2 linked regions of the Bacillus pumilus genome follow. The protein of the gene in region 1 interacts with the protein of each later gene in a pairwise test. Links are inferred from orthologs where the notes say so. Each region holds a gene or a part of one and is shown on either strand. Other genes may lie near its edges. The genes, in order: GKC25_RS02275 and grpE.

Region 1 (6,671 bases):
CTTGGGAAGTACTTCTTGGGCAAAGATGCTCGGCAAGTATGACTCAAATGATCGCGCAGCCGAGATTCTTCAAGACATGATGAAGACGATTGAAAAACATCCAAATGCCACGATTACATACCGAATGCCACTTCAATAAAAAAGAAACCACCTTTTCATCGCGAAAAGGTGGTTTTTGTTTAGGATGGTGTTTTTCCAAAGGCTAAGAATAAAGGGATGCCTGTGCCGACAAGGGTTGTGGCAAATAGGAACATACCGCAAATAAATAGAAAATGGCTGGCTGAAAAGACGAGTGCCAGAATGAGAAAAACGATGCTGAGTCCTACCATGCTATAGGATGGGACAAAGCGGCGTTTGTAGGTGGCTTTTTTTGTTAGGAATGAGAAGAAAATACCAAATACCAAAGGGACAATCCATAAGTAAAATAAAATAATAAGAGACATACATCATACCTCGATTTTTCCTTCTATTTTATCAGATGCCGATCACAACGGATACTACAAAGCTTCACTTTATAAAATAATTCATGCAATCGACACAATTAAGTGGGCTGATTCATCGAATACGTTTTTTGTTTCATATATTCAGGCTGTAAAAGGGCGTACACACAATGATCGGTAAAGCGATTGCCCAGCCATTCACATTGCCTTAATATTCCCTCAAGCGAAAAGGATAATCTCTCTGCAATGCGTCTGCTTTTCTGATTGTCGACAGCAGCCCTAATCTCAATACGGTGCAGTCCGCACTCTTCAAATAAATAGCGAATGACCGCTTTGCAGGCTTTTGTCATGGTGCCTTTTCCTTGATAGCCTTCTCCGAGCCAATAGCCGATTGAAACGGTCCTATTGATCCAATGAATTTGATGGGTGCCAATGATGCCGACGAGTTCTCCATGTGACCAGATGCCCGCTTGAAAACCGTTGTTCTGCATCGCTTGCTGCATGGCGCTTTGGATAAACGCCATACTGTCTTCCTCTGTCTGCGTTGAATCCACCCAAAGCATCCATTCACGTAAATACTCTCTCGACCGCTGAATGAGCAAATACAGACTTCTTGCGTCTCTTGGCTCAAGCAGCCGCATGGATATCTCTTGATCCTGATAAACAAACATGAACCCACATCCTCTCAGGGGAATTCTACCATAACCAAATGGAAAGAAAAAGACAGCTCAACACTGTCTTTTACATAAACGTATCTACAATTAAGAAAAGATTAAGTGCTACAACAAGAGCTGCTATCACCCAAGATATTCCTGTCACCCAGCGGGCATTCGTTAATTCGCCCATAATTCGCTTTTTACTTGTAAATAAAATGAGCGGAATTAAAGCAAAGGCAATACCAAAGGATAAGACGACCTGACTCATCACAAGCGCGGAGGTCGGGTTCACCCCAGATGCAATGATCGCAATAGGGGGAATGATGGTAATCAGCCGGCGGACATATAGCGGGATTCGGTATTGAATAAAGCCCTGCATAATGATATCGCCTGACAGTGTACCAACAGAAGAGCTGGATAGTCCGGCTACAAGCAGACCTACACCAAATAAGATGGCTGATACAGGCCCTGCGAGTGTACCAAAATGCTGAAACGCAACATCCAGATCTTCAACAAAGAGACCATTTTTATAAAATAAAGCGGCTGCCACAATCAACATGCTGGCATTGATGGCCCCGGCGACTATCATGGCAATGAGGATATCTAAAAACTCAAAGCGGAAAATCTGCTTTTTCTCCTTTTCCGTTCTGCCGACGACTCTTCTTTGGGTTAAAGCTGAATGTAAGTAGATTGCGTGAGGCATCACAGTAGCACCTAAAATTCCAGCTGCAAGCAGCACGCTGTCTGCGCCATCAAATTTTGGAATGAAAAGTCCGCCAGCGACACTTGCGATATCTGGTTTGGCGACAAAGGTTTGCACAGCGAAAGCGATCACGACAACGAACAGCATGCCTGTAATACCTGCTTCTAATGCTCGATAGCCTCGTCTTTGCAGCTCTAATATCGCAAATGAACCGATAGCGGCGATAATAGATGCTTCAAGCAGAGGGATTCGAAAAAGCAAGTATAAACCAAGTGCCGCCCCGATAAACTCAGCTAAATCCGTGGCAATAATGACGAGCTCTCCCTGAATCCATAAACCGATTGAAACGGGTTTTGGAAACTCTTCACGTGCGATTTCAGGTAAGTTTTTACCTGTCGCGATTCCAAGCTTTGCGGATAAGGACTGGATGAGCAAAGCCATGAGATTTGATATGAGAATGACCCATAAAAGGAGATATCCGTATTTGGAGCCAGCCGCAATGTTGGTGGCGAAATTTCCTGGATCAATATATGCAATGGCTGCGATAAAAGCAGGGCCGAGAAAAGGAAGGAGCCTTCTAAATCCTTTGACCTTTCCTTCAAGTGCACGTTCAGCTGCCGCTGACATGTGTGCCTGTGCCTCAATGTATTTGTTTGTCATATGTCATCACCTAGATTCTACAAAGTTTTGCTTTGGCACAAAAAGTTTCCTTGATGCAATTTTTAATCATCATATGCCCATCTTCATGAAAAGTCAACTATCTGAACTAATAGGTTTGTTTATCATATGTAAGTGAAAAAAATAGATACCTTGTCAATCCATCACATAAAAAACACCGCCTCTTAGACGGTGTCCCTACTGCTTCCTCTGTTATTCGTTTTCTTTAAGATACCCTTGATCCCACACTGCGGAAGATCAGGCTTAAGATAATGACAAAGATCGCTGCTCCTAAGATTGCTGGAAAGATCGCAAAGCCTGCCAGACTAGGACCCCACGTTCCAAGTAATCCATGACCAATCCAAGCACCTGCAAGCCCGGCAATCATTGAACCGATCCATCCTCCTGGTACACTGCCTCCAGCGAGTGCACTGCCAATAAGGCCGATGACAATCGCCACAACTAATGAAATCAGAAATCCTAACATGTTGATCACTCCTCTTTTTGTTTGTGTATTAAGCAATAACCGTTTTGAAAAAGTTTCAAACCTTTCGAAACCGCTTCAATGTTCTATACGTATGATGGACAAGGATTGTGTATAATAACAAACAAATACTTGAGCGGCATCTAAGGAGGCAAATGGCATGGAGGAAAAAGAGTGGCTAAAAGCACAATTAAAGGAGATTGAACAGTGGGAGAAAGACCAGCAAAAGGTATGGTTTTGGGAGAAACTCAGCCGCCTTCCATTTCAAATGCTGGACAAGCTGACGCCTGCCTTTATTCAGAAAAAAATCGGTGTGCTGCTTGATGAAATGGGGCATTACATTCAATCAGGCGGTGCCTATTTGACATCAGAAAAAGGCATCATCCATCAATTTCAAAAGAAATGTGCTGATGATTCCATTCAGCGCATAGAAGATATTGAAAAAGCTCCTATTGAAATCATGGATGCCATTAGTGAACATATGGGGAAAAACAGGACGAACCTCGCCACGGTACAAGGTGCGACAACTGGTGTCGGCGGTATGTTTACGCTGGCAGCAGATATTCCTGCGGTACTGGGTCTCTCCCTTAAAACATTACAGGATATTGCCGTCACCTATGGCTATGATCCTAAAAACAAGAAAGAGCGGGTCTTCATCATTAAATGCTTACAGCTGAACTCTGCTGATGTGGTTGGGAAGAAATCTATATTAAAAGAGCTGAGGAGCTATCAAGCTTCAGAAGGAAAGCACGAAAACATGATTTCCCAAATCCAAGGGTGGCGTGAAGTGGTGTATAATTACCGGGATTCGTTTGGCTGGAAGAAGCTGTTTCAGCTTGTTCCCATAGCAGGCATTTTGTTTGGCGCAGTTTCCAACCGCTCACAACTAAAAGGTATTGCCGAAACAGGCATGATGCAATACCGAAAGCGAAGAATTGTCACAAGATTAGAAGAGCTCACGCAGCAAGAACAGAGTGAATCTGGTGCATAAAAAATCCCTTTCTCAAAGGGATTTTTTATTTGGTCTCATCCTCATCTTGAAAAGCATGGATAGGAGAATGTTCATAACGCGCACGCAGCTCGCGAATCTGTTTGATTAGGGTGGAACCAATGGTTTTTTCGGCTTCCTCATACAAAGGATCGAGGGCTTTCACCCATTTTTGTCTTTCTGCTGGCGTCAATTCATGAATGGCAATCGGCGATTCCCGTTTAATGTCCTCCAGCTGATCTTTGTTCATCTGTTCTGCATGTTTTTCATTCCAAGCTGTTGTTTCTTCCATGGCTTCAAGTAAAATTCGTTTCGTTTCAGGTGTCTGGCGTTCAAAGAAGGATTGATCTGTTAAGACCACATAGCCCAAATACCCGTGATTACTGATCGTCATATAGTCTTGTATATGATAGAATTTTTTTGAATAAATATTTGAAATGGTATTTTCTTCACCGTCTACTTTTTTTGTCTCTAATAGCTGGAACGTTGAATTAAACGATTCCTGATAGGGCTTTGCGCCAAGAAGTTTGAATTGTTTTTCAATCATATCGCTTTGCATAATGCGGAGAGATTGGTTTTTTAAATCACCAGGCTGTTTGATTGGACCTTTATTAGAGGTGATTTGCTTAAAGCCATTTGTCCAATAGGCCATTCCCTTTAGCCCGTCTTTTTGCAGGGTGCCAAACAATCTTTGTCCAATTGCACCGTGTAGGCCTTCTTGAACCGCATCATAATTAGAAAAAGCAAAGGGAAGGTCAAGAGCCAGCCACTCAGGGGACAGCATGCCGAGCTTCGAGGTAGACGGGGCAATAAATTGAACTTGATTCTCTTTGAGTGCATTAATTTCTTCTATATCAGAATAAAGACTCCCGTTGGAGAAAATTTGAATGCTGATCTTCCCATCAGATTTTTCGTGCACAAGCTCAGCAAATTTCTTTGCGGCAAGTCCTTTTGGTGTATTATCTGCCACGACATGGCTAAATTTGAACACAAGCTGATCCTTCAGCCCTGTCTGTTCATCATCAAAGGTCGTCGCTGATTTTGGCATCATATGATAAAAACCAAAGTATAAAGCGGTTACAAAACCGATTATGAGCAATAGTGTATAGGCGAGTAAATTCTTCATGCGTCCGATCCCCCTTATGTCAAGCATACTTGACCGAGGAAGAATTCGTAAAGATACAGGTGAAAAAATGATGAGAAATCGATTGAAATTACAACAATTATCTATTAGATGGAAGCTCACCATCCTCACATATTTCGTTGTCATTTTCGCCCTTTTAATCGGAGGAATTGTCCTTGTTGGGGGAATCCAGCAAACAGAGGAACGAGAGCTTCGAAAAAGGCTCATGAACACGGCGAGAACAGTGGCTGAGATGAATGAGGTGAAGCAGGCGTTAGCTGATCAAACAAAGGAACGTAACCGATTACAGCATGCCATCGAAGAGATTCGGATTATTCAAGACGCTGACTACATTGTCGTCATGGATATGGATCATGTGAGATTAACGCATCCGGTAAAAACAAGGATTGGTCAGCGCTCGGAGGGGACAGATGAAGAGCCTGCTTTTGCAGAGCATATTTATTTCTCAGAAGCAGAGGGAGAGCTTGGGACAGCCATCAGAGCCTTTTATCCAGTGAAGGATGATCAATTTAATCAAACAGGGGTTGTCCTTGTAGGGAGAACGCTGCCAAGTATGATCGATATATTAGGAGAAATGAAGCGGGATATCCTCATGATCCTTCTGCTGACGCTCAGCTTTGGGCTTGTAGGCTCATTTTTGCTCGCCCGTCATATTAAACAGCAAATGTTTAAGCTGGAGCCGCATGAGATTGTCAGAATGCTAGAGGAGCGCACCGCAACCTTTCACTCTATTAATGAAGGGGTCATCGCCATTGACAATCAGCACATGATCACCATTTTTAATGAAAAGGCGAAGCAAATTTTTGGTGTGACAGGGGATGTCGTAGGCCGGAATATTTGGGATGTGCTGTCTGACACAAGACTCCCTGAGATCATTGATCGCGCTGAACCCGTTTACAATGAAGAAATTCATATGAGCGGAAAGCGGATTATGAGCAGCCGGATTCCGATTGTCATGAAAAAGAAAATTATCGGAGCGGTCGCCATTTTTCAGGACCGGACAGAAGCGGCAAAATTGGCAGAGGAGTTAACCGGAGTCAAGAACTTTGTTGACGGTCTGCGGGTGCAAAACCATGAGCATATGAACAAGCTTCATACGATTGCCGGGCTGATTCAGCTTGGTAAACCCGATCAGGCGCTCGATCTAGCCTTTCAAACGACGGAAGAACAGGAACATGTGATGGACTTTCTTCACCGCGTCATTCAGCATGATGCCGTTGCGGGATTATTGATGAGCAAAATCAGAAGGGGCAAGGAGCTAGGCATAAAGGTCGAAGTAGACGAACATAGCTGTCTGCGTGATTTCCCTGAGCGTTTAGATCAGCATGATATGACGAAGCTGCTTGGCAATCTGATCGAGAACGCCTTTGCCTCGTATGATACTGTAGAAAGAAACACAAAACGCATTTCTATTAGTATTGATCAAACCGAGGATGTCCTCGCGATGTTAATTGAAGACAATGGCTCCGGGATTGAAGAGGAAATGATTCCTTATATTTTCGATAAAGGTTTCACATATGGCAAAGAAGGCGGAACAGGCTATGGTCTGTATATTGTAAAAACGATTATCGATAAAGGAATGGGAAATGTAGAAGTCAC
Region 2 (17,075 bases), 1.7 Mb from region 1 along the record:
AGCCGTTGAGAATACTTGAGATTTACTTGTTGGAATGGTTGTATTACGTTCAATCAGCTTCGTGAATACGCCGCCCATTGTTTCAATTCCTAAAGAAAGTGGTGTTACGTCAAGAAGAACAACGTCTTTGACATCTCCTGTGATGACTCCCCCTTGGATCGCCGCACCAAGAGCAACCACTTCATCAGGGTTTACACCTTTATGAGGCTCTTTGCCTGTTTCTTTTTTGATTGCTTCTTGTACTGCAGGAATACGAGTTGATCCACCAACAAGGATGACTTTATCAATCTCGCTAGCAGATAAACCAGCATCTTTCAATGATTGACGTACAGGTGTCATTGTACGCTCTACAAGATCTGCAGATAGCTCTTCGAATTTAGCACGCGTCAGCGTTAATTCAAGGTGAAGAGGACCTGCTTCTCCAGCTGTGATAAATGGCAATGAGATTTGTGTAGAAGATACACCAGAAAGATCTTTTTTCGCTTTTTCAGCAGCATCTTTTAAACGCTGAAGCGCCATTTTATCTTTAGAAAGGTCAATACCATTTTCTTTTTTGAATTCAGCTACTAGGTGATCAATGATAACTTGGTCAAAATCGTCTCCACCAAGACGGTTGTCACCAGCAGTTGAGCGTACTTCAAAGACCCCGTCTCCAAGCTCAAGGATTGATACGTCAAATGTACCGCCGCCAAGGTCGTATACAAGAATCGTTTGATCTTCTTCTGTTTTATCTAAACCATACGCAAGTGCAGCTGCTGTTGGTTCGTTGATGATACGTTCTACTTCAAGACCAGCAATTTTACCAGCATCTTTTGTTGCTTGGCGTTCTGCATCGTTGAAGTAAGCAGGAACTGTGATAACAGCTTTTGTTACTTCTTCGCCAAGATAGCCTTCAGCATAAGATTTAAGGTGTTGAAGAATGATTGCAGAGATTTCCTGCGGTGTATAGTTCTTGCCTTCAACTTCTACTTTATAATCTGTACCCATATGTCTTTTAACAGACATGATCGTGTTCGGGTTTGTAATTGATTGACGTTTCGCTACTTCACCAACTTGGCGCTCTCCGTTTTTAAAAGCGACAACAGATGGTGTTGTACGTGCTCCTTCAGCGTTTGCAATAACTTTTGGCTCTCCGCCTTCAAGTACTGCAACACATGAGTTTGTTGTTCCTAAGTCAATCCCAATGATTTTACTCATAATCGATGACCTCCCATTATGTAGTTATTGATTTACTTTTACCATTGATGGACGAATAACTCGGTCTTTGAGTTTATAGCCCTTTTGCAATTCTTCTACTACGATATTTGAATCGACGTTTTCATCTTCAACTTGCATGACGGCTTGATGAAGGTTTGGATCGAACTCTTTGCCGACAGCTTCAATCGGTTCAACGCCTTCATTTTTCAACGCTTCTACCAGCTGGCGGTAAACCATTTGCATTCCTTCTAACAAACTTTTCGTCTGCTCATTGTCTGGATCAATTCCAAGCGCTCTTTCAAAGTTGTCAAGAGCTGGGAGAAGATCGCTGACAACATGTTGAGAACGATATTTTTGCACGGTCTCCACTTCAGTTCGAGCACGGCGTTTATAGTTTTCAAAATCTGCTTGAACACGCAGAATTTTGTTTTCTTTTTCATCTAGAAGCTGCTGCAATTCATCGATTTTCTCTTGGAAGGCAGACTGTTCATCATGTGTTACTTCCTCAGTATCTGCTTGAACTGCTTCTTCTTGTGCTTCAACCTCTGCTTCTTGCTCAGGTGTCTGTTTTTCTTCTGACATTGTGTTCACCTCCCTCAAAAGATTCAAGAATACGAAGGGGCAATGCCCCTATCTTTTATCACCCTACTCATCATACAAATTGGAAAGTGCGTTTGACAAGTCTTTTGATACATGATGCAAAAGACTAACGACTCGCCCGTAATCCATGCGGGTTGGACCGATGATGGCAATGGAGCCAAGTGATTTTTGATCAATCGAATAAGTGGCTGTGATCAAACTGCAGTTCTCCATTGCTTCCAAATTGTTTTCTGAACCGATTTTAATGGTGATTCCTTGCTGATTTGGATGAAACAGCTGCATGACATCATTCTTTTGCTCAATCAGCATCATGAGTGAGCGAATGCGGTCGATGTCATGAAACTCTGGCTGATTCAACATATTAATCTTCCCGCCAAAGAAAAGTTTTGATTCATTTTGTGTCGATGTAAATGTGCTGCCCAGCGCATCTAAAATGTGATCATAATCTTTTAAATGTGTGCGCAGAAGCATGACCACTTCTTTATACATCCTGTCCTTCAGCTGGTCCATTGGAACGCCAGCTAATCGGCTATTCAAAATATTCATCAGCTTCTCAATATCGGAGACATCGAGATGCTCAGAGAAGGTAATGGTTTTGTTTTCAACATGCCCGCTATCTGTAATCATGATCGCTACTGCTTTGTTTGGCTGAACGGGGACAAGTTGAATTTGCTTTAATCGATTTTCACTCAGCTTTGGACCAAGCACAATCGATGTATAGTTTGTGAGATCTGATAAAATTTCCGCCGATTTTTGAACTGTTTTTTCCAGCTCAAAAATTTTCTCCTGAAAAGCCGACTGGATGAGCACAAGTTCTTTAGACGACAGTTTTCGCGGAGAGAGCAAATGATCTACATAATAACGATATCCTTTTTCTGAAGGAATTCTTCCAGATGAAGAATGGGTCTTTTCAATAAAACCAAGTTCCTCCAAATCAGCCATTTCGTTTCTAATCGTCGCAGAGCTGAATGTGATGTCCTCTTTTTTAGAAAGAGTCCTTGACCCAACTGGCTGCGCCGAACGAATAAAGTCATTAATGATGACTTGCAGAATCAAAAGCTGACGATTTGTTAACATCATCATCACCCCTGTTAGCACTCTCTTTCAACGAGTGCTAATTGTATAAACAAAATTACCAAACTCAAATTAAAATGTCAATTATAACTCACCGAGAAACGCTTGAAATACTTCATTTCCTAACAATTTCCCTTTTCTTGTTAAACGAATGCCGATGTCATCTTTTACAATGAGACCTTTTTCTTCTAATTCTTCAAGAACAGTGGAAAAAAGAGCTTCTGGTGCAGCACCATATTTGGCTTGGAAGTCGGCACTTTTCACCCCTTCGATCTTTCGAAGGCCTAAGAACATTTCTTCTTCTATCTGCTCTGCTTTTGTGACCTGATGAGTTTCCTTATACGGGAACCCAGTTTGCTCAATCAGTTCCAAGTAATGCTTCACAGGCCCTGCGTTCACATTTCGGATGCCATCTACATACCCGTGTGCTCCTGCACCGAAACCGAAGTAGTCTTCATTGCTCCAATAGGTCAGGTTATGCTGGCTTTCAAAGCCAGGTTTTGCGTAATTGCTAATTTCGTATTGCTTTAATCCATGTCGCTCCATTTCATCCATCACAAGCTCATACATTTCAGCCTCACGTTCTTGCGGCGGTAAATGCAGTTTGCCTTTTTGCATTAAGTTGTAAAAAACTGTTTTCGGCTCCACTATCAGTGAGTAGACAGAATAATGCTCTGCCCCTAATGAGAAAGCTGTCTCAAGTGAATTCATCACATGATGCTTTTCTTGATGCGGCAATCCAAACATGAGGTCGAGGCTAATGTTGTCAAATCCAACGGCTCTTGCTCGCTGGAAAGACGTGAGGACATCTTTCTTTTGATGAACTCGTCCGATTTTTTTGAGTAAATCGTCTTCAAAGGTTTGCACCCCAAAGCTTAGCCGATTGACGCCGGCTGCTTTTAACACATGCAGCTTCTCGAGTGATAATTCATCTGGGTTTGCTTCCACTGCAAATTCAACCAGATGTTTTGCCGGTTTTAACACTCGGTGAATGCTGTTCATGAGCTGGTCTAGCTGGCTGACGGTCAGTGATGTCGGCGTTCCCCCGCCAATAAAGATCGTCTTTAGTTCTTGCTCGCCCTTTTGCTCGATCGTGTGCTGCATCTCTTTTTCAAGAGCCGCTAAGTATTCATCGACTGGCTGCGTTTTAATGAAAAATTTATTGAAATCACAATAGTGGCAAATGTGCTCACAAAATGGAATATGAATGTATGCTGCTTTCATTTGATGACACCTTCTTTACAGGTAAAGAGCCGCAGTTTATCGCTGCGGCACCTTTGTTTGTTTTCGACTATAAACGCCAAGGCTGACATTGTAAAGCAGGTTGCCTTGAGGGTGTTATTTTTTTGGTGTGCTGTCGTCCATCTTCAGCACAGCCATAAATGCTTCTTGCGGGACTTCAACAGAGCCCACTTGCTTCATGCGCTTTTTCCCTTCTTTTTGCTTCTCAAGAAGCTTCCTTTTCCGGGAAATGTCTCCACCATAACATTTAGCAAGTACGTTTTTACGCATCGCTTTAATGGTAGAACGAGCCACGATTTTTTGTCCAATCGCTGCTTGAACTGGTACTTCAAAATGCTGGCGTGGAATGAGTTCTTTCAGCTTTTCTACGATGATCTTGCCTCGTTCATATGCGTAATCACGGTGAACAATAAAGGAAAGGGCATCGATTTTTTCGCCATTCAGCATGATATCCATTTTCACTAGAGTAGATGGGCGATAGCCAATCAGCTCATAGTCAAAGGACGCATAGCCTTTTGTGTTGGACTTGAGCTGATCAAAGAATTCGTACACGATCTCCGCCAAAGGAATTTCGTACACAATGCTCACTCGGTTTGCATCAAGGTATTGCATATCAATGAAATTGCCGCGCTTTCCTTGGCAAAGCTCCATGACAGAGCCTACATAGTCATTCGGCACCATCATTGTTGCTTTTACGTATGGTTCTTCAATTCGCTCAATCTTTTGCGGATCAGGCAGATTGGACGGGTTATCTACGACGATTTTTTCTCCGTCTGTCATATACACATCGTAAATAACACTTGGTGCTGTCGTAATAAGATCGATTTTGAATTCACGTTCAATCCGTTCTTGGATGATTTCCATATGAAGCATTCCAAGAAAGCCGCAGCGGAAACCGAAGCCAAGTGCTTGGGATGTCTCTGCCTCATATTGAAGGGAAGAATCATTTAATTCAAGCTTTTCTAGGGCTTCACGTAAGTCATTATATTTCGCTGTGTCAATCGGATAAAGTCCGCAGTACACCATTGGGTTCAGCTTTCTGTATCCTGGCAGCGCTTCTTTCGCTGGGTTCTCCGCACTTGTGATCGTATCCCCCACACGTGTATCACCGACATTTTTAATCGCTGCTGTTAAGTAGCCAACATCTCCAACAGTGAGTTCATCTGTCGGCATGGCTTTTGGTGTGAATACGCCGACTTCAAGCACTTCAAATTCTTTGCCCGTCGCCATCATTTTGATTTTCTGACCTGGTCTGACGGTTCCTTCAACAATTCGTATGTACGCAATAACGCCGCGATACGCATCGTAGAGAGAATCAAAAATAAGAGCTTGAAGCGGTGCTTCTGGGTCTCCAGCAGGTGCCGGCACCTTTTCGACGATTTGTTCTAAAATATCTTCGATCCCAATACCCGCCTTAGCAGAGGTGAGAACAGCTTCAGACGCATCCAACCCGATGACATCTTCAATTTCTTCTCTTACACGCTCAGGCTCTGCACTTGGCAGATCGATTTTATTGATAATCGGAAGAATCTCTAAGTTGTTATCAAGAGCTAAATAAACGTTCGCAAGTGTCTGTGCTTCAATTCCTTGTGCTGCATCTACTACAAGAATCGCACCTTCACAGGCAGCAAGGCTTCGAGATACCTCATAGGTGAAGTCGACATGCCCTGGTGTATCAATCAGGTGCATAATATATTCTTCTCCATCCTTCGCCTTATATTTCAGCTGGACAGAGTTTAATTTAATCGTTATGCCGCGTTCACGCTCTAAGTCCATGGAATCAAGTAATTGTTCTTTCATTTCTCGCTGAGTAATCGCCGCTGTTTTTTCCAAAATACGGTCCGCCAATGTGGATTTCCCATGGTCAATATGGGCGATAATGGAGAAATTTCGAATTCTTGATTGCCGTTCTAATCGTTTTTCTTTATCTGTCACAATCTATCACTCCTACTATAAAACGCGGGTTGCGCTAGCTTAGATTATATCAATAGGGCTGTAAAGATTCAATCGAAATCAAGAAAAGCCGCTCATCGGTCAGCGGCTTTAGTCATATGGTATTGATTTGTTTATTTCCCATTCATCCAATCATAAAGAGAACGGGCTGCATGTGTCATGCCATCAGACAGCGCTTTTCCTGCCTTGGAGAAGGCATTAAAGCTCTCTATTTCCTCAAGCTGCTTTTGTTTTTCGGCAAGATCCTTTTCTGTAACAGCCGTTCCTAAGATAGAGGCTTCTCGTTCTTCATCGTCGTTCATTTGGATGGAGAACGCGCCTTTTAATTGTGGGTCATGGTAACCCTTCATTTGCAGCATGCCATTATTCGCCTGCTGCATTCCTAAAAAGACGCCAAATAGCAAGACTAGTCCTAAAATAATGGTTTTTCCAATAAATGATCCCATGCACCGTCACCACCTTAAGAGCGTTTTTTCTCATCCTTTGCTTTGCCGTTCACCTTTTCCGCGTCCCAGAAAATGTCGCTGAAGACATCAGCTGCTGCATTGGATGCATTTTTCAACTCTTCCATATTATTATCCACTCCGCCAAATTCTAAAAGTAGGGCTTTGTCGGATAAATCTTGATTATAAATTCCATTATCGCCAATTTCTCCTTTGGCAAACACACCGACACTGAGACCTTTATATTTTTTCTCCATCAAATGGTGGAACTCCGTCGCAAGCTTGAGATTTTTCTCATAGCTTTGATTCTTCTTCCCTACAACAAACGCAATTCTCGCATATTTTTTTCCTTTGATCTCGACAGTGGTGTCTTTCTTTCTTCTTGAGTCACGGTGGATATCAATTAAGTATTCGAGGTCATCATTTTTCGCTAAGGCTTCTTTTACGACCAATCTTGATTCATTATAAGATTGAGGATACTTTAATCCTTTTTGCAGGAGCCTTTTTTCAACTTCCGTTTTGTCGACCGTATTCCCGATTCCTTGCTGATCAAGCGCCTTTCCGAACATGTCGCCGACAAGGGTGACATTCACTTTTGAGTGCCGTGCATTGTTTGGATTCGTTTCTCCTTTTAAAAATGGTAAATATGATTCCGTATTATGCGTGTGGTAAATGTACACGGCTTTTCGTTTTCCTGTCGACCGGTCCGGCTCTTTCGCAGGCTTTTTCGGCACATCTTTGTCGAGCTTGTCCAGCTCTGCCAAATTTGCTTCTTTTTCATCTTGGATGACTTCACTTGGCGGCGGCGATTCCATTGGCATGTTGGTATAGTCTGTTCCTTCACCCGCTAAGATGATTTTTGTATCAAAATGTTCAAAACCTGGGAGTTCTCTCCCTAGAAAACTACGCGGGTCTTCTAAATTGATACTAGTCGCAAGCTTGAGTGACAGTCCAGAGAAATGAAACCCTTTTTGATCTTTCGGGACTGCTGAGGCGAAATATTGATTTTCCATACCCATTAATGTAGCGAAGAACGCTCCGGAAAGCTCATCTGCTACACCATATAGCGAGGCTTGCGGCCTCAGCTCTGGCTTTAAAGATGTCAACGCCCCTGACATCACAAACACCACAACAAGCGAGGCTATAAATAAGAAAATGCTTTTCACTACTTTTGTTCCATTAATCGCAACGACCAACTGTCGAGGACGGCGGGGTCTTTTTTTCATGATTTACTCCCTCCAGCACGCTTTCTAGTAATTACACTATGAGCGAGCTAGAGAAAGTAGAACCGATTAATGATTATAAGAACCCATGTTATCTTGAGAGATTTTTTGATGGAGTGCTGTATTTAATCCATTGGCGAGTACGTTTGCCATATCATCAATGAATGTATCCACTTCCTTAGGCGTGACCATTAAATTTTGCCCTAGCGGCGCAAGTACTTCATGGATCAGCTGCCGTTTCTCTTCTTCCGGAAGAGTCCCTACGATACCTAAAAATGATTGACGCGTTTCCTCATCTGGTAAGTCTTCTTCATTTAGCACTTTTTTCTTCCCAAAAGTCAAACCAGCCGGCACAAGAGAGCGGGACGGCCGGTCATCTTTCAGTTCTCTACCAAAATGCTTTAAGACATAATCAATTGTGTCACTTGCAATGGTTACTGCATCTACCACTGTTGGAACGCCAATCGCAATCACTGGAATCCCCAACGTTTCTTTGCTTAATTCTTTCCGCTTATTCCCTACACCTGAACCGGGATGGATGCCTGTATCAGAGATTTGAATCGTGGTATTCACCCGTTCCACTGCACGAGCAGCAAGAGCATCGATTGCAATGACAAAATCAGGTTTGGACCGCTCGATTACACCTTGTATAATGTCGCTTGTTTCAATACCGGTCAGTCCCATCACTCCCGGTGATAAAGAGGACACTGGGCGATACCCTTCCTGTACATTTTCCGGCTGCAATTCAAAGAGATGCCGGGTCACAAGCAGGCTTTCAACCGTGAGCGGGCCTAGCGCATCTGGCGTGACATTCCAGTTTCCTAGTCCTACTACAAGACAGCTCGCATCAGCCTGAATGCCTCGGTCTTTTAAAAACTGAGCAAAATGACGCGCAAATACTTCGACGACTTTTTCCTGCATCTCAGAATCTTTCTCCCGAATGCCCTGCGCCTCAAGCGTCAAGTATGTTCCTGTCTTTTTGCTGGTCAGCTCCTCCCCTTCTTTCGTGATCTCCACTGTGCGTATACGGATGCCATGCTCCTCTTTTTCCTTTTCGACAATCCCTTGAATTCCGTCCTTTTTGACGACATTCGGATCGTTCTCTTGTTCTAGTATCTCTTTTGTTTCAACAGCCAAGTCTGTCCGGATTTGATAAGCACTTAAATCAAGTTTCTGTTTCTCCATAAAAAGACTCCTTCCACCAAGTAATTAACAGTAGTCTTTCCATCTCTTTAAAGAAACATTCGAGCGCTTCATCAATGAAAAATACTTTACATTTATATTGCATTCTAAAGGTGTGTTTGATAGAATACAACTTGTTCTATTGTGAAGATTTAACCTTAAGACAATTGTGTTTAGGTTGTATCTTAGGAGGTGAAACACATGCCAAATATTAAATCAGCGATCAAACGTACAAAAACGAATAACGAACGCCGTGCACATAACGCAACAATCAAGTCTGCGATGCGTACTGCGATTAAACAAGTTGAAGTTTCTGTAGCTAACAACGATGCTGAGCAAGCAAAAGCTGCTCTTTCTTCTGCTGCAAAACGCATTGACAAAGCCGTTAAAACTGGTCTTGTACACAAAAACGCAGCTGCGCGTTACAAGTCAAGACTTGCTAAACAAGTAAACGGACTTTCTGCATAATGCTTGCAACGCCTCAGTGATGAGGCAACTGTTTAACTGTACGTCCGTCCTGACCGGCTCAGCCATTAGGACAGACTGGCAATTATACATCTAAACAAAAACGACCCTCTTTTTAGAAGGTCGTTTTTTTATGTTCAAGCGCCCAATAGTCGAAGCAGGAACAATTCTAACAATAGCTGCTTGTCCTTTTTACCGGTTTTCATTTCATAATCGATCGTTGATAGCTCTTTGACAATCTGCTTGAGCTCTTCTTCTGAAAACAGCCTTGCCTGATCCATAGCAAGTTTGACGCGGAATGGGTGGACTTTTAGATTTGAAGCAATTTGTTTTTGCCCATATCCTTGCTGAGCGAAATACTTCGTCTGCAAAATCAATCGAAATTGAGTTGATATGAGTGCTAATATTTTAATGGGTTCCTCATTTTGTTTCAGCAAATCATAAAACATCTGCATGGCCTCAGAGCGGCGTCTGTTGACAATTTGGTTAATTAATTCGAAAATATTCTGCTCTAAGCTTCTTGCAACGAGCTCATTGACATCCGCTAATTCAATTTCTTCTCGTTCTCCAATATATGTACTCAGCTTCCTGACCTCTTGAAACAATGTGGATAGACTCCCACCGCATAGCATCACAAGCTGCTCAGCCGCTTCAGATGTCATCGCCTTTCCTTCTGTTTTCACCAGTGTAATGGTGAAATCCGTTGTTTCTTTTGGGTTTAACTCTTTTGCCTCAACCATAGCCGCTTTCTTTTTTAGCAATTTGGTGATTTTCTTCCGTTCATCCAGCTTTTCATATGGTGCTAATAACACGAGAATGGTATAAGGCGCCGGCTTTTCTAAATAAGCTTCTAACACAGAAAGCTCATGCTCAATCTTCTCCTTTTTCTTTTCCGCTGTAAGAAAATAAGGATTCTTGATCACAACGAGACGCCTTTCTCCCATAAACGGAAAGGTTTCTGCATCCGTCACAGCCTGTTCAAGCGGCACCTCTTCCATATCAAAGACGGAGTAATTAAAATCCTTCGTCTCCTCGTCTACTACAGCTTGTCTTAATTTAGCTGCTGTTTCTTGCAGTAAATACGTTTCTTTTCCATATAAGCAATAAACGGGATGGATATCCCCTCTTTTTAAATTGTTCCAAACTTCAAAGACCATAAATTGAATCCCTCTCTTTCACTTCCTCCTCTATCCTAAAGTGTGTGAAGACATTAGTAAAGAGGAAGCTGAAAGTGCCGCCTCCTCATTTATAGTAAACGTCTGGTGCAAGCTCCCGGGTCAGCTCGCTGTCAGACGATATTCATAAAATGATCATGAAAATGGAAAACGGTTACTTTACCTTCTAGCAATTCCAAATGAGTTCAAGTATACTAAAATTAGCCAGGAGGGATGAAAATGAATGAATTTGAAAAAAATGTTCAAAGCAAGCGGAATGATGTGACCGACTCAGCCGTTGGTTTTATCGTCACATTCGGATTTTTCGCCTCAATGTTTATTTTGGCAACAATTATACACCTCGTTGGATCTTAACTTCATGATTGCTAAATGACTGCCGTTTTGGCAGTTTTTTTATTGATTTTGTAAGATATCATATGGAGGTTGCGTGTAAAACGTTCCTTTCTTCTCAAGAAATTCATAGGTCACACTTCCGTCTCGATCTGTGCGGTACACCTCCATTTGATGATCCTTTAGTTTTTTCAAAACTTCCTGATGAGGATGCTGATAACGATTGCGTTCACCAGCCGAAATGAGTGCATAGGACGGCTCCAGATGTCGAAGCCACTCCTCACTTGTTGACCCTTTACTGCCATGATGCCCAACCTTTAAGACATCCGCTCGCAGGTGGGGATAGGCTTCTATGATGTCTCGTTCCCCTTCTTGTTCAAGGTCTCCAGTGAACAGAAAACGTTTCCCACCAAGAGTAAAAGCCAGAACGAGTGAATCATTGTTCTTACTTGTCACCCGGTCTTGCGAAGGGTGCAGAACCTCAAATATGTGCTCTCCAACTCGGAGCTGATCTCCTCTTTCTAATTCATCAATAAATATCCCTTTTTTAGCTGCTTCTTTTAGCAGCTTTGCGTCCTCTGGACTTCGGGCAAAGCCTTTTGGTATGGCCAGCCGCTTTACTTTATTTCGGTTGATTAAACGAACCGCTTCTCCCATGTGATCTTGATCCGCATGCGTGAGAATCAGCACATCAAGTTTTGCTATACCTTTAGAATGCAGAAACGGGATCAGCGTTTGATCACCGATCGTAGATACTTTACGTCTTTTTTTCCACGGTTCCTCTTCAAAAGAAAGTCTGCCCCCTGTATCCACAAGCAGATGCCCCTTTCGATAGGGCAGTTGAATAAACAAACTATCCCCCTGCCCTACATCCAGCATCGTGACCTCCCCTTTTTGGAGAAAGTTCGGAGTAAAAAAGTGTACACTCAAAACACCAATGGAAAAAAGAATTGGCACAGAATAGGATTTCACAGAAGCTTTGCACTCCATCACAAACAGCAGAAAAACAATGGCACTCACTTCCAGAAGAATATGCCACCAAGTAGATTTCATAAAAATCAAGTTAAACCCATCAAAAACTGCCATATGTGCTGACAACTGATGACTTAGCTGGATGACCGAATCAAGCAGCTGGAACAATGCTTGTCCAAGAGGGAGATAAATGATGGACAAAAGAAAAAAGAGTAAGGACAGAGGCAGGACAACCGTCGTATAAAAAGGGACAAACATCATATTCAATGGGATGCTCAGCAAAGAAAATTGCTGAAAATGATATAAAAGAACAGGAAGCGAGGCAAGCTGCGCAACAAAGGATATAAGGAATAACTGCATCACTGCACTTTTCGCTTGTGATAAGATTCTGGTCGATAACAAAATAAAGAACGTTACCACGAATGAAAGCTGAAATCCGATATCAAATAGAAATAGAGGATGAAACGCTAATAAGAGTAAAAACGTTGCGCTTAATACGACAGCAGAAGGCTGTTTCATTTCTTTCGGCAGGCTCGTCATCACTAAATAGATTCCTGCCATGAGACAAGCTCTTAAAACCGATGGTGCAGCACCTGTCAAACAAGCATAAACAGGAAGAAAGCATAATAAAAGAATACGTGCTGTCTCTCTTGTCACACCGGCACGAAGCAGACACCAAAATAAACAGGCAAGAAGCGTTTGCACATGCAGTCCTGAGATCGCTAACAGATGAATAATGCCGAGCATTTGATAGTCTCTTAATGTGTCAGGATCAATCAACTCACGATCACCAAAAATAAGGGCCTGTACAATGCCTACAGAGTTTTTCGGCACATGATCTTCTAAGAATTTTAAGCCATTTTGCCTCATCGCTTGAAGATAATAGGAAGGTCTGTCTTTTTTTGTACAGCCTTTGATTGACTGCGGTAAGAAAATGGCGCTAATGCCTTTTGATTTTAGAAATTGATCATATTGAAACCCGTTAGGAATGGTTGCGTGTTTAGGCGGCCGAACATCACCTGTCATATGACAGCTCATACCTGGCTCTACATCTTTTAGCGCCTCTTTTTCACGCTCTGTTTTAATGGTATAGAAAGCGGCTAGCCGTTCATGTTCTGTTGACACAGTTGCTGAAAAACGATTGCCATCTGTCTTCGGAATACTTTCAATCACAACGGAGCCGGAAAGAAATTTTTCTTGTACAGGTTGATCCGTTTCAAAAAACTCATGAACCATAAAAATAAGAGTATAAACAGCTCCACATAGGCTGATCATGAGAAAGAGCTTGGGAATTTTTTTCAGTAGGCTGAGAAGTAATATGATGAGAAGAAAGAGAAGGAAATACATATGAAGATGATATGCAGCCAGAGCAATTCCAACAGCTGCTGAAATTGCCCCAAACGGCAAATAATTAAACATAGGAAGTAAATAATTGATTCGCCTTCTCATGCATAACGCGAATTTCTGTTTCACTAAGTCCTGATTCACTTAGCTTGCCAATTAAATCTGCAACAAAGGCCAATTTTTCTTGATTTTTTAAGTCGATGATCATTTCATCCAGTTCAACTTGTTCCGTTTGAACACCTGCCTGCTCAAATAAATCAACGGCATATGGGTGATTTTTATAATCCTTTGCATAGTACACGGTTCGAATACCTGCTTGAATAATGGCTTTACAGCACTGCAAACAAGGAAAATGCGTGACATATATTTCAGCATCCGCTGTAGGTGCACCAAATTTGGCACATTGTAAAATAGCGTTCATTTCCGCATGGATGGTGCGAACGCAGTGATGATCAATGACATAGCATCCCACATCTGCACAATGGACATCACCAGCAATTGAGCCATTATATCCCCCTGCAATGATACGCTTGTCTCTGACGATGGTCGCCCCAACAGCTAACCGCTCACAGGTGCTTCGTAAAGCAAGCAAATGGCTTTGTGCCATAAAATATTGATTCCATGAAATTCTTTCCACGAGCTGATCCCTCCAGAATGATGGTTGGTATTAAGTGTACATGCCTTCCTTCTATACCGTCAATTCTACTTCACGGTCAATTCACTTTTCAGCCGTTCAATGGTCTTCTCCCCAAAACCTGAAATGTTCCGCAAATCTTCAATTTGTTGAAATTCCCCGTGTTCCTCTCTGTACGTAATGATGGCTTCTGCTTTAGCTGGCCCTATTCCGTTAATGGTTTGCAATTCCGCCGCATCAGCCTGATTGACATTGACACCTTGACTCTTTTCTTTACCCGATGGAGCGTCAGCAGCTGCTATTTGCGTCTGCCTCTCCGCTTCTCCCTGCTTCCGGACATAAATCATCATACTGTCCTCTAATTTTGCTGCTTGATTGATTTCAATCGTGTCTGCTTTACTAGTAAAGCCCCCTGCTCTCCGAATCGCTTCTTCTACCCGTGCATCAAATTGAAACGTATAAACCCCTGGCTTTTTCACAGCTCCTTTGACCTCTACAAAAATGGGAGGTGATTCATTATCGGTCTTTTCTTGTTTGTCTTCTAATGTGACTTGTATGTCTTTATCTTCCTTCAATACACTTGGCTCTCTGCTGCTCTCCCTATTTCCTGCGAAAAGGAAGAAAGTGATGATGATCACGACCATGAGCCCAGCTCCGATATAAAGACTGTATTTTTTCAATGGAATGAGTCGCTTCACGTGCTCACGCTTCTTTCAATCATATTTTTCTATTGCTCAACATACTGTTTAGAAGATAACAGATCCTATGCGCCTAAGGAGGGAGAACGTTTGAATATCGGGATAATCGGTACAGGAAACATGGGTACCATACTTACTGAGGCATTTATTGAATCAAAGGCAGTCAATCCCTCATCCATCACCATCACAAACCGGACCATAGAAAAAGCGTTCAATATAAAAAAGAACCACCCAGAGCTTGAAGTAACGAAACAGCTTACAGGAGCTGTCATGAATAAGGATTTCATCTTTGTTTGTGTCAAGCCGCTTGATATTTATCCACTTTTAAAAGAGCTGAGCCCTCTTTTAACAGAACAGCAAACCATTGTCATCATTACAAGTCCGGTTCACCCTGAACAGCTTCAGGATATCGTTCCTTGTCAAACAGCCAGGCTGATTCCAAGCATTACGAACCGTGCTTTATCAGGAGCGTCACTTTTAACATTTGGATCGTCATGCAGTGTCGCGACGAAAACAGCGTTAAGACAGTTAGCTTCCTGCATTTCAACACCCATTGAGATTCATCATTCGATTACAAGAGCGGCGTCAGATATCGTCAGCTGCGGTCCTGCCTTTATCAGCTTTCTCGTTCAGAAAATGATTGAAGCAGCTGTCGAAGAAACAGATATTTCTAAAGAAGAAGCCACCACCTTATCAGAAGATATGCTTGTAGGACTTGGCCGTTTGATTGAAAAAAGAGTCTATACCCTTCCGACACTGCAAGACAAAGTGTGTGTTAAAGGCGGCGTCACTGGTGAAGGGATTAAAGCACTTGAAGCAGGTGTTCAAGATATGTTTCACCGCCTCTTTCAAAACACCCATGAAAAATTCGATGAAGACCTTGAAGCGGTTGCGCATCAATACCCGCCAAGTGTGTTTACTGATGATCGCAGAAATTAATCATCTCTGCAACAAGCGAAAAAAGGGTTTTAAAAAACCATCGTTCCATTAAACGATGGTTTTTGGTTTCTTAGCTGAAATGAAATATCTTTCGGCGAATTCCCCAGGGACTTCATTTGTAAAATCAGCGGTCACTTCTATCTGTTCAAAGCCAGCGGACTCAAGGAACGCCGCATATGTCTCAAATGGAAATGTACGCTGTTCATGTGTCTCATCATAACGCTGATACACGTCTCCGTCCTTTACAAAAAAGCTTAAATCGTGAATGACCGAATACATGTCATCCCCTTTATCACTCTGCCAAATATAGCTGATCTCTTCATCTTGATCGGCATAAGTCGAACCTGGGAATACCTCTTCCATTTTATAAGGTGTATGAACATCAAAGAGTAAAACCCCATCTGCCTCTAAAAGCTGAAACATGTTTTTAAAGGTTTTTTTGACGTCATTTTCGTTTTTTAAGTAATTCAAGGAATCACAGCAAATAACCGCTGCTTGAAAGACTTGCTCAAAACCCGTAAGCTCTCTCATATCTTGATGTAAAAATTGAATGGACTGCTTTTTCGCCTGTGCTTTTTGCTGCGCGAAGACCAGCATTTCTTCACTGAGGTCAATTCCTGTGACTGTGTGGCCCTTTTCAGCTAACCGAAGAGAAATTTCTCCAGTCCCACAGCCAACATCAATAATGGCAGCATTCGGTTTGATATTCTGCTGGATCCACTGAACCCATTCATCATAAGGTGCATGTGTCATGAGCTCGTCATACACACCTGCAAACCCTTGATAAATCATGAGTTAATGCCAAGTGAAAGCGTTTCTCTCGGCGCATCTCCCCATAGCTTCTCTAGGTTGTAGTATCCTCTTTCTTCTTTGTGGAACACATGAGCAATGACATCACCAAGATCAATCAATACCCATCTTGCTTCATCAAAGCCTTCCATCTTCTTCACTTCGATTCCACTTTCCTCTGCAAGATGTTTTACTTCTCTTGCAATGGCCTGCACTTGCTTATCAGAGTTCCCGTGACAAATGAGAAAATAATCGGCAACAAGTGAGATTCCTTGCATATTAAGGGCAATAATATCCTCAGCCCGTTTATCATCGCATGCTCCTGCCGCGACGTTTAAAATTGATGATGAATCCATCCAAATTCCTCCTTAATTGTTCTTATGCACAAGCGAGTTGTAAGTAGCCAATGTATCTGGAAAGACTGGCTGATTCTTTTTCAATAAGAAGCTGATGGTGTTTTTTAGTGACTGAACCAACGCGCTATCCAAATAATGCTCTGCTAACTCTCTTACTTCTTCAACACCAGGGAAATGACGTCCTGGTTCGATATAATCAGCGACATAAATGACCTTTTCAAGTAATGTCATGTTTGGCCTGCCTGATGTATGAAATTCAATGGCAGTTAAAATGTCTTGATCGTCAATGCCTGCTTCCTTTTTAACCAGATAAGCACCAACTGGGGCATGCCAAAGCTCAGGCGAATATTCAAGCAATAGAGGGTTCATCTGTTCCTTCTGGATAATTCCCTTCATTTCTTCCTTTGGTCTAAATTTCGCATAATCATGAAAAATAGCGGCGATCTCTGCTTTTTTCAC

The links.
Region 2: the proteins of GKC25_RS02275 (region 1) and grpE interact in binary tests that used the Escherichia coli proteins (3 or more experiments, as listed by UniProt). The link is inferred for Bacillus pumilus from one-to-one orthologs.

Annotation. Positions count from the first base shown.
Region 1 is NZ_CP046128.1:476,076-482,746, forward strand. What follows is about bases 321-3,188. They hold GKC25_RS02275 (Nramp family divalent metal transporter), read right to left. Parts: upstream 2,460-3,188; coding sequence 1,182-2,459; downstream 321-1,181. Other genes in these bases: GKC25_RS02265 (hypothetical protein), read right to left, coding at 321-443; GKC25_RS02270 (GNAT family N-acetyltransferase), read right to left, coding at 542-1,111; GKC25_RS02280 (GlsB/YeaQ/YmgE family stress response membrane protein), read right to left, coding at 2,683-2,943; GKC25_RS02285 (EcsC family protein), read left to right, coding at 3,101-3,188. Outside these bases: GKC25_RS02260 (hypothetical protein), read left to right, coding at 1-139; more of GKC25_RS02265, read right to left, coding at 180-320; more of GKC25_RS02285, read left to right, coding at 3,189-3,931; GKC25_RS02290 (DctP family TRAP transporter solute-binding subunit), read right to left, coding at 3,957-5,054; GKC25_RS02295 (ATP-binding protein), read left to right, coding at 5,122-6,671. UniProt on the Escherichia coli protein: H(+)-stimulated, divalent metal cation uptake system. Involved in manganese and iron uptake. Can also transport cadmium, cobalt, zinc and to a lesser extent nickel and copper. Involved in response to reactive oxygen.
Region 2 is NZ_CP046128.1:2,216,655-2,233,729, forward strand. Bases 1-2,966 are described here. They hold grpE (nucleotide exchange factor GrpE), read right to left. Parts: upstream 1,780-2,966; coding sequence 1,222-1,779; downstream 1-1,221. Other genes in these bases: dnaK (molecular chaperone DnaK), read right to left, coding at 1-1,197; hrcA (heat-inducible transcriptional repressor HrcA), read right to left, coding at 1,843-2,874; hemW (radical SAM family heme chaperone HemW), read right to left, coding at 2,956-2,966. In the rest of the region: more of hemW, read right to left, coding at 2,967-4,095; lepA (translation elongation factor 4), read right to left, coding at 4,210-6,048; GKC25_RS11235 (YqxA family protein), read right to left, coding at 6,180-6,512; GKC25_RS11240 (stage II sporulation protein P), read right to left, coding at 6,527-7,735; GPR endopeptidase, read right to left, coding at 7,802-8,917; rpsT (30S ribosomal protein S20), read left to right, coding at 9,116-9,382; holA (DNA polymerase III subunit delta), read right to left, coding at 9,517-10,536; GKC25_RS11260 (YqzM family protein), read left to right, coding at 10,774-10,908; GKC25_RS11265 (DNA internalization-related competence protein ComEC/Rec2), read right to left, coding at 10,948-13,275; GKC25_RS11270 (ComE operon protein 2), read right to left, coding at 13,268-13,837; GKC25_RS11275 (helix-hairpin-helix domain-containing protein), read right to left, coding at 13,903-14,532; late competence protein ComER, read left to right, coding at 14,623-15,471; GKC25_RS11285 (class I SAM-dependent DNA methyltransferase), read right to left, coding at 15,520-16,263; rsfS (ribosome silencing factor), read right to left, coding at 16,260-16,616; bis(5'-nucleosyl)-tetraphosphatase (symmetrical) YqeK, read right to left, coding at 16,629-17,075. UniProt on the Escherichia coli protein: Participates actively in the response to hyperosmotic and heat shock by preventing the aggregation of stress-denatured proteins, in association with DnaK and GrpE. It is the nucleotide exchange factor for DnaK and may function as a thermosensor.